One region of the Rhizobium sp. 'Codium 1' genome, then DNA from elsewhere that is predicted to be linked to it. Evidence: predicted binding sites of a transcription regulator. Region 1 holds the regulator's gene; the other holds the start of a gene.
What was found. Region 1 encodes PhoB, which activates phosphate uptake and scavenging genes when phosphate is short. Its sites were predicted from a motif close to TGTCATNNANCTGTCAT; they were not measured.
Positions count from the first base shown of each region.

Region 2: the regulator PhoB is predicted to act here: its motif matches at 2,374-2,390, upstream of ppk2 (polyphosphate kinase 2).

Region 1 covers NZ_JAJGPW010000001.1:646,759-650,968, forward strand. Annotated here, with positions in the region: gene LJE98_RS03050 (aspartate aminotransferase family protein) at 1-405, opposite strand, end outside; gene LJE98_RS03055 (GcrA family cell cycle regulator) at 844-1,377, shown strand; gene phoB (phosphate regulon transcriptional regulator PhoB) at 1,508-2,191, opposite strand; gene phoU (phosphate signaling complex protein PhoU) at 2,217-2,930, opposite strand; gene pstB (phosphate ABC transporter ATP-binding protein PstB) at 2,977-3,762, opposite strand; gene pstA (phosphate ABC transporter permease PstA) at 3,798-4,210, opposite strand, start outside.
Region 2 covers NZ_JAJGPW010000003.1:331,619-335,828, forward strand. Annotated here, with positions in the region: gene LJE98_RS11020 (transporter substrate-binding domain-containing protein) at 1-564, shown strand, start outside; gene LJE98_RS11025 (amino acid ABC transporter permease) at 602-1,423, shown strand; gene ppk2 (polyphosphate kinase 2) at 1,431-2,324, opposite strand; gene LJE98_RS20150 (hypothetical protein) at 2,443-2,571, shown strand; gene leuC (3-isopropylmalate dehydratase large subunit) at 2,651-4,060, shown strand.

The sequences.
Region 1 (4,210 bases):
GGTTCGACCGTGGAAGGCGCCTTCCATGGTGATGATGTGGAATTTCTCCGGATGCCCCTTGGCAAAGTGGTAACGGCGGGCAGTCTTGATCGCGCATTCCAGCGCTTCTGCGCCGGAATTGGTGAAGAAGACGCGCTCGGCGAAGGTGACCTCCGCCAGGCGCCTGGCCAGCGCCTCCTGACCCGGCACTTCGTAGAGGTTCGACAGGTGCCAGACCTTGTCGGCCTGGTCCTTGAGGGCACCGACGACATGCGGATGACCATGACCGACAGACGTGACGGCGACACCGGCTGCGAAGTCGAGATAGCGCTCGCCGCTTTCCGTCACCAACCAGACGCCCTCGCCTCGTTCGAAACGCAGAGGCGCCCGATTATAGGTCTGGTAGAGCGGCGTAGCTTCGGCCATGGCGTTCACGATCCTTTTCGACAATCCGTCACACCGGACGGTGCGGCCTCCACGAGGCTCCGAAAAAATTAAAAATGCCGCCTTGCGGCGGCGCGGGCACTATCCCCACTCACCCTTGCAATGTCAACGTTTTCTGCAGGAATCGCGGCAGTTGGAGCGATTTCGGCCAACACGCGCAGGACGAGTGCCGGCGAAGATTCCATCTGTTGCATACTTGACTCACTCGGGAAGCAAGTTGGGGAAAACCGCGAAATCGATTCCAGATGATTCCCGCGACTCTTGTCACGGAGTCAGCCGACCTCTAGGTTAAATTTCATTAACAGATTGCATGCGGCGGAAGTGCTCACCGACAATATCGAGGCGGTTTTGTTTCGGATTCATTCGAAGCAACGGTGACGGATTCTGCCATGACAGACGCGAGCGGCGGAGATGAATGGCATGAACTGGACTGATGAGAGGGTTGAAAGACTCAAGCGCCTCTGGGCCGAAGGCCTGAGCGCAAGCCAGATTGCAGCGCAACTGGGCGGCGTAAGCCGAAACGCCGTAATCGGCAAAGTGCACCGGCTTAACCTTCCGGGTCGCGCCAAGGCAGGAGGCAACTCGTCTGCGGCACGTCCGGCCAAGCGCCCTGCACAGACGCAGCGTCCGGCAAGTTTCCAGAACCGCCCGGCAGCCAGCACGACCACCCGCACCGTCACCCGCGCTGCAGGCGCCACGATGCTGAAGGAAGAGATCGAGGTCGAGGCCTACGAAGAGGTCGAAGTTCGGCGTTCCCTGAACGTGGTTGTTCCGATTTCGCGCCGCCTGGCACTGACGGAACTGACCGAGCGGACCTGCAAGTGGCCGATCGGCGATCCGATGAAGGACGACTTCCACTTCTGCGGCTGCGAAATCGCCGACAGCGCGCCCTACTGCACTTACCATGCAAAGCTCGCCTATCAGCCGGTCAGTGAACGCCGCAAGGCTCGCTGATCCCTCGGCCAGAGACAGAGACATCCAACGGGTCCTTCGGGGCCCGTCTTCTTTTGGCGCCCGCACCAACAAGGAAAAGGGGCCGCAGCGGATGATCCGCGCGGCCCCTTCGATCGTCTTGCAAGCCGGTTCAGGCTTCCATGGAGTAGCCCGCACCGCGAACCGTGCGAATGACATCCTGCATGTTGGAGAAATTCAGCGCCTTGCGCAGGCGGCCGACATGCACATCGACGGTGCGCTCGTCGACATAGATATCATGTCCCCAGACACCGTCCAGCAGCTGAGACCGGGAATAGACGCGCCCCGGGGAGGCCATGAGGAATTCCAAGAGCCGGAATTCCGTCGGACCGAGACGAACCTCGCGGCTCTTGCGATGAACACGATGTGTCTCACGGTCGAGCTCTATGTCCCCGCAACGCAGGACACTGGAGAGAACCTCGGGCTTGGCACGCCGCAGCATGGCCTTGACGCGAGCCATCAGTTCCGGCGTGGAGAAGGGCTTCACGACATAGTCATCTGCTCCCGTCGCCAGGCCACGAACCCGCTCGCTTTCCTCGCCACGGGCCGTCAGCATGATGATCGGCAGGCGCTCGGTTTCGGGGCGCACACGCAGGCGCCGGCAGAGCTCGATGCCCGAGACGCCCGGGAGCATCCAGTCGAGGATCAAGAGATCGGGAACCCGCTCCTGCAGGCGGATCTCTGCCTCGTCCCCCCGCAGGATCGTCTCGACTTCGTATCCCTCGGCTTCAAGGTTGTAACGGAGGAGGACCGACAGGGCCTCCTCGTCTTCCACCACGGCTATCTTCGGCTGCATCAAAAACCAACCTCGCTGGCCAACATCACTCGGTGATCGCACCGACGGAAGAGGTGAGGTCTTCCTTCGGGCGCTCGCCTTCCGGCTGTGCGCCGGTCGTCATGTAATAGATCGTCTCCGCGATATTCGTCGCGTGATCGCCGATACGCTCGATGTTCTTGGCGCAGAACAGAAGATGCGTGCAGCTCGTGATGTTGCGCGGATCTTCCATCATGTAGGTCAGGAGTTCGCGGAACAGCGAGGTGTAGATTGCGTCGATTTCTTCGTCGCGATCACGGATCGACTTGGCCTTCTCGGCCGAGCGCGTCGTATAGACGTCGAGCACTTCCTTGAGCTGGGCAAGCGCCAGGTCCGAGAGATGTTCGAGGCCACGGGCGAGCTTGCGCGGAACGCCGGTCGCCTGAATGGCCACCACACGCTTGGAGTTGCTCTTGCCGAGATCGCCGACACGCTCGAGGTCCGCAGCGATGCGAAGAGCGCCGATGATTTCGCGCAGGTCTGATGCGACCGGCTGGCGCTTGGCGATGGTCACGATCGCCTTGTCACCGATCTCGCGTTCCATGGCATCCATGACGACGTCGTCAGAAATGACCTTCTGCGCAAGTGCGGCGTCGGAATTGACCAGCGAGCGCACGCTTTCGGCGACCATCTGTTCCGCAAGACCGCCCATTTCGGAGATGCGGCGCATCAGGAACTTCAGTTCCTCGTCGAAGGCCGAGTAGATGTGAGAGGAGCCCATTTGAAACGTCCTTGAAATTGAGTTCAACCGTGAATGACGTCAGGGCTCAGCCGAAGCGGCCCATGATGTAATCCTGGGTGCGCTGGTCATCCGGGTTGGTGAACATCTTGTCAGTGTCGTTCTCCTCGACCAGCTCGCCGAGGTGGAACATAGCCGTGCGCTGGGAAACGCGGGCGGCCTGCTGCATCGAGTGGGTTACGATCACGATCGTGAAGTTCTCGCGCAGTTCATGGATCAGCTCCTCGACCTTTGCAGTCGCGATCGGGTCGAGCGCCGAGCAGGGCTCATCCATCAGGATGACTTCGGGGCTGACGGCAACGGCACGCGCGATGCAGAGACGCTGCTGCTGACCACCGGAGAGGCCGGTCCCGGCAGAGTCGAGACGATCCTTCACCTCATTCCAGAGGCCGGCCTTCTGCAACGCGATCGAGACGATCTCGTCCAGCTCGGCCTTGTTGCGGGCCAGGCCGTGAATGCGCGGACCATAGGCGACATTTTCGTAGATCGATTTCGGGAAGGGGTTGGGTTTCTGGAAAACCATGCCGACCTTGGCGCGCAGCTGCACGGGGTCAACCTTGGGGTCGTAGATGTTTTCCGCATCGATCTGGATGTTTCCCTCGACGCGGCAGCTCGCAATCGTGTCGTTCATGCGGTTGATGCAGCGCAGGAAGGTCGACTTGCCGCAGCCCGACGGTCCGATGAAGGCCGTCACGGAGCGGGGGCGGATGTCGATGTTGACGTCCTTGAGGGCGTGCTTGTCACCGTAAAACACCTGCACGTTGCGGGCGGTGATTTTGCTTTCAGTCATGGGTGGCGCTTTCGTCGTGGTCATCTTGGTCGCGAGATTGTTCATCATCATATAACTCCTTACCAGCGACGCTCGAAGCGGCGACGAAGAATGATTGCGATCAGGTTCATCAGGATCAGGAACACGAGGAGCACGATAATCGCACCGGAGGCACGCTCCACGAAGGCCGGGTCGCCACGCTGGGTCCAGTTATAGACCTGGACCGGCAAAGCGGAGGCCGGCTGGAAAAAGCCGTCCGGTGGACCGGCCGGGTATTCGCGCACGAAGGCAACCATGCCAATCAGGAGCAGCGGCGCTGTTTCACCGAGCGCGCGGGCAAGACCGATAATCGCGCCAGTCAGGATGCCCGGCATGGCCAGCGGCAGGACGTGATGGAAGATCGACTGCATCTTCGAGGCGCCGACGCCGAGTGCCGCATCGCGGATCGACGGAGGCACGGCCTTGAGTGCCGAGCGGGTGGCGATGATGATCG
Region 2 (4,210 bases), on a different contig from region 1:
ACCTCCTGGGACGCGATGATCCAGGCCGTCTCTGATGACCAGTACCAGATCGGCATGACCGGGATCACCATCAAGGACGACCGCAAGGAGAAGGTAGACTTCTCAGATCCCTATATGCGCTCGGAGCAATTCATGCTGGTGCGCGGCGACGAGAGCCGTTTCACCGATGGCAAGAGCTTCGGTGAGTTCCAGGAAGGGCTGGTCGGCGCCCAGCCGGGTACGACGCCGTTTTATACGGCCGTCTACGAGATCCTCGACGGCAACGAACAGAACCCACGCATCAAGTTGTTCGAAACCTTCGGCGCAACGGTGCAAGCCCTCAAGACCGGCGACGTTGACGTCGTGCTGACGGACGGCACCGCCGGGAAGGGCTATGTCGACGCCTCGGATGGCGGCCTGAAACTGATCGGCGGCCCGCTGGGTTCGGAAGACTTCGGCTTCATCTTCCCGAAGGGCTCCGACCTGGTGGCGCCGGTCAATGCCGCGATCGGGGCGATGAAGGCCGACGGCACGCTGGACGCACTCAACAAGAAGTGGTTCCTCGACTACAAAATGGGCGAATGACCCAGATCCGTCCCTGCGACCTGAAGGCGGGAGACTGATGGCATTTCAGACCCTTCCCCAGGGTGATGAGAAGGGCGACCGGCCCTGGTGGCTGGTCGCCTTCCTGATTCTGGCGCTTTCCCTGGCTGCTGTCATTTTTGTCAGCGACATCTATTCACAGGTGTTCAACACCGTGTCCAAGGGCCTCTGGGTGACAATCTTTGTCACACTGGTCGGTTTCGCCCTGGCAACGGCGCTGGGCCTGCTGATTGCGCTTCTCGGCATGTCCGATAGTGTTATCCTGCGCCAGATCGCCCGCTTCTATGTGGAAGTGGTCCGCGGCATCCCGATCCTGGTTCTCCTGTTCTACATCGCCTTCGTGGGCGCCCCGGCCTTCGTCGCGCTATACAATATTCTCACAACCCCGCTCATATCGGCTGGCCTCACCGACCCCATGGTCGTGCGCGATGTATCGCTGATGTGGCGCACCATCATAGCGCTGACGATCGGCTATTCCGCTTTCATTGCGGAAATCTTCCGTGCCGGCATACAGTCGATCGACAAGGGGCAGATCGAGGCGGCCAAGGCGCTGGGCCTCAGCAGGAGCCAACGCTTCCGGCTCGTGGTCTTCCCGCAGGCGATCCGCGTCATCTTTCCGCCACTCTCGAACGATTTCGTCGCCATGGTGAAGGACTCCTCGCTGGTCTCCGTGCTCGGCGTCGCCGACATCACCCAGATGGGCAAGGTCTATGCCTCGGGGTCTTTCCGCTTTTTCGAGACCTACTCGATCGTGGCCTATGTCTATCTGGTTCTGACCATCGGATTGTCGATTCTCTTGCGAGGCTTCGAGAAGCGGATGCGCACGCGCACCCGTAGCTGACACGAGTTCAATACTGTTCCGGCACATACATCTCCAGCGGCACAGGCTGGCGGATATAGTCATCGTTTCGCACACGCGCCGGCAGCTGGACCGCCTCTTTCGGCACATGTTCGTAGGGCACCTGTGACAGGAGATGGGCGATCATGTTGAGCCGCGCCTTCTTCTTGTCGACCGCCTGCACCACCCACCAGGGTGCCTCGGGAATATGCGTGCGTTCCAGCATTTCTTCCTTGGCACGGGTGTAGTCTTCCCAGTGGACCCGGCTCTCCAGATCCATCGGCGAGAGCTTCCACTGCTTCAGAGGATCGTTGATGCGCATGCGGAAACGAAACTCCTGTTCCTCGTCCGTGATCGAGAACCAGTATTTGACCAGGACGATGCCGGAACGCACCAGCATGCGCTCGAATTCCGGTACTGAGCGGAAGAATTCCTCCAGCTCGTCGGGTCCGCAAAAACCCATGACCCGCTCGACACCGGCCCGATTGTACCAGGAACGATCGAACAGGACCATTTCGCCCGCTGTGGGCAGGTGCTGGACATAGCGCTGGAAGTACCATTGGCTGCGCTCACGCTCGGTGGGCGCCGGCAGAGCCACGACCCGGCAGACACGCGGGTTGAGTCTCTGGGTAACGCGCTTGATCGCACCGCCCTTGCCAGCGGAGTCTCGTCCTTCGAACAGCACGACCATTTTCAGCTTCTTGTATTGAACCCAGTCCTGCAGACGGACCAGCTCATGCTGGAGACGAAACAGTTCGCGGAAATAGATCTTCCGGTCGATCATGGGTTCCGACATGCCGTCGGCGACGAGCTGGTCGAGCCGATCCTCGTCCAGCTGCTGCTCCAGCTCCTCGTCGAAACTGTCGAGAAGCTCGGTCTTGATGCGGTGGATCTCTTCGTTCATGGCGACGGCTCCAAGGGGTGCGATACGGACGAAGATCAATCATGCTTGCGCGAAAGCTTCATGACAGCCGCGTGTCACAAGGCTCTCGAACCAATTGCCGACATTCATGAAAACTGGTATGACGCCGCTCATGGGATCGAAATTCGGATGCCTCGCGAACCAGTTCATCGTGCTGCAGGACCACAAGCGTCTGCCGGCACGGTTCTTCGCGCGCGTTCAAGGGGCACTCGCGAGCCTTCGCGGCTGAGCGCCTCGCGCCGCAGGAGCGGCGCCGATGCATCCTGAACACTCCAAAATCCTTTCCTCAGTCTGGACGGAACATAGCCATGAGCGCACCTCGCACCCTTTACGACAAGATCTGGGACGACCACGTTGTCGATCGCCAGGAAGATGGTACCTGTCTTCTCTATATCGACCGTCACCTCGTTCACGAAGTGACGTCGCCGCAGGCCTTCGAAGGCTTGCGCATGGCAGGCCGCAAGGTCCGCGCCCCGCAGAAGACCTTGGCCGTGGTCGACCACAATGTGCCGACCTCGCCGGACAGGCACCTCGGCATCAAGAACGAGGAAAGCCGCATTCAGGTCGAGGCGCTCGCCACCAATGCAGCCGAGTTTGGTGTTGAATATTACTCGGCCTCCGACAAGCGCCAGGGCATTGTCCACATCGTCGGTCCGGAACAGGGCTTCACTCTGCCGGGCATGACAATCGTCTGCGGTGACAGCCACACCTCGACGCATGGTGCATTCGGGGCATTGGCGCACGGCATCGGCACGTCTGAGGTCGAGCATGTGCTCGCGACCCAGACGCTGATCCAGAAGAAGGCGAAGAACATGCTGGTGCGCGTCGACGGGAAGTTGCCCGAAGGCGTGACCGCAAAGGACATCATCCTCGCGATCATCGGCGAGATCGGCACTGCTGGCGGCACCGGCCACGTTATCGAATTCGCCGGCGAAGCCATTGAGGCCCTGTCGATGGAAGGCCGCATGACCGTCTGCAACATGACGATCGAAGGCGGCGCCCGCGCCGGCCTGATCGCCCCGGACGAGAAGACCTTCGAATACATCAAGGACAAGCCCCGCGCGCCGAAGGGTGAAGCCCTCGAGCAAGCCCTGGCCTATTGGAAGACGCTGAAGTCCGACGAAGGCGCGCATTTCGACCGCGTTGTCGTGCTCGATGCCGCCAAGTTGCCGCCGATCGTCTCCTGGGGTTCCTCGCCGGAGGACGTGATCTCGGTCCAGGGCGCGGTCCCGAACCCGGATGAAATCCAGGATGAGAACAAGCGCACCTCCAAGTGGCGCGCCCTGGACTACATGGGCCTGAAGCCGGGCACCAAGATCACCGATATCGCGGTAGATCGCGTCTTCATTGGCTCCTGCACCAATGGCCGTATCGAAGACCTGCGCGAAGTGGCCAAGGTCGTCGAAGGCAAGACCGTCGCCTCGACCGTATCGGCCATGATCGTACCGGGCTCCGGTCTCGTCAAGGAACAGGCGGAAGCCGAAGGCCTCGACAAGATCTTCAAGGCCGCCGGCTTCGACTGGCGCGAGCCGGGTTGCTCCATGTGCCTCGCCATGAACGACGACCGCCTGAAGCCGGGCGAGCGCTGCGCCTCGACCTCGAACCGCAATTTTGAGGGCCGCCAGGGCTTCAAGGGCCGCACGCATCTCGTCTCGCCGGCCATGGCCGCCGCCGCCGCAATCGCTGGCCATTTCGTCGATATCCGCGACTGGCGGTAAGAGCCGTTCCAAGGCTTGATGTGAGACCTGCCGCCCGCTTCAAAGCGGGCGGTTTCTTTTTGTCTGGGCGTTGCAATGGCATTCGAAGGCGTTATCGTCGCGGCGTCATAAAACTGTCACATGTCGCCCGCGGGTTTCCCATGAACATCA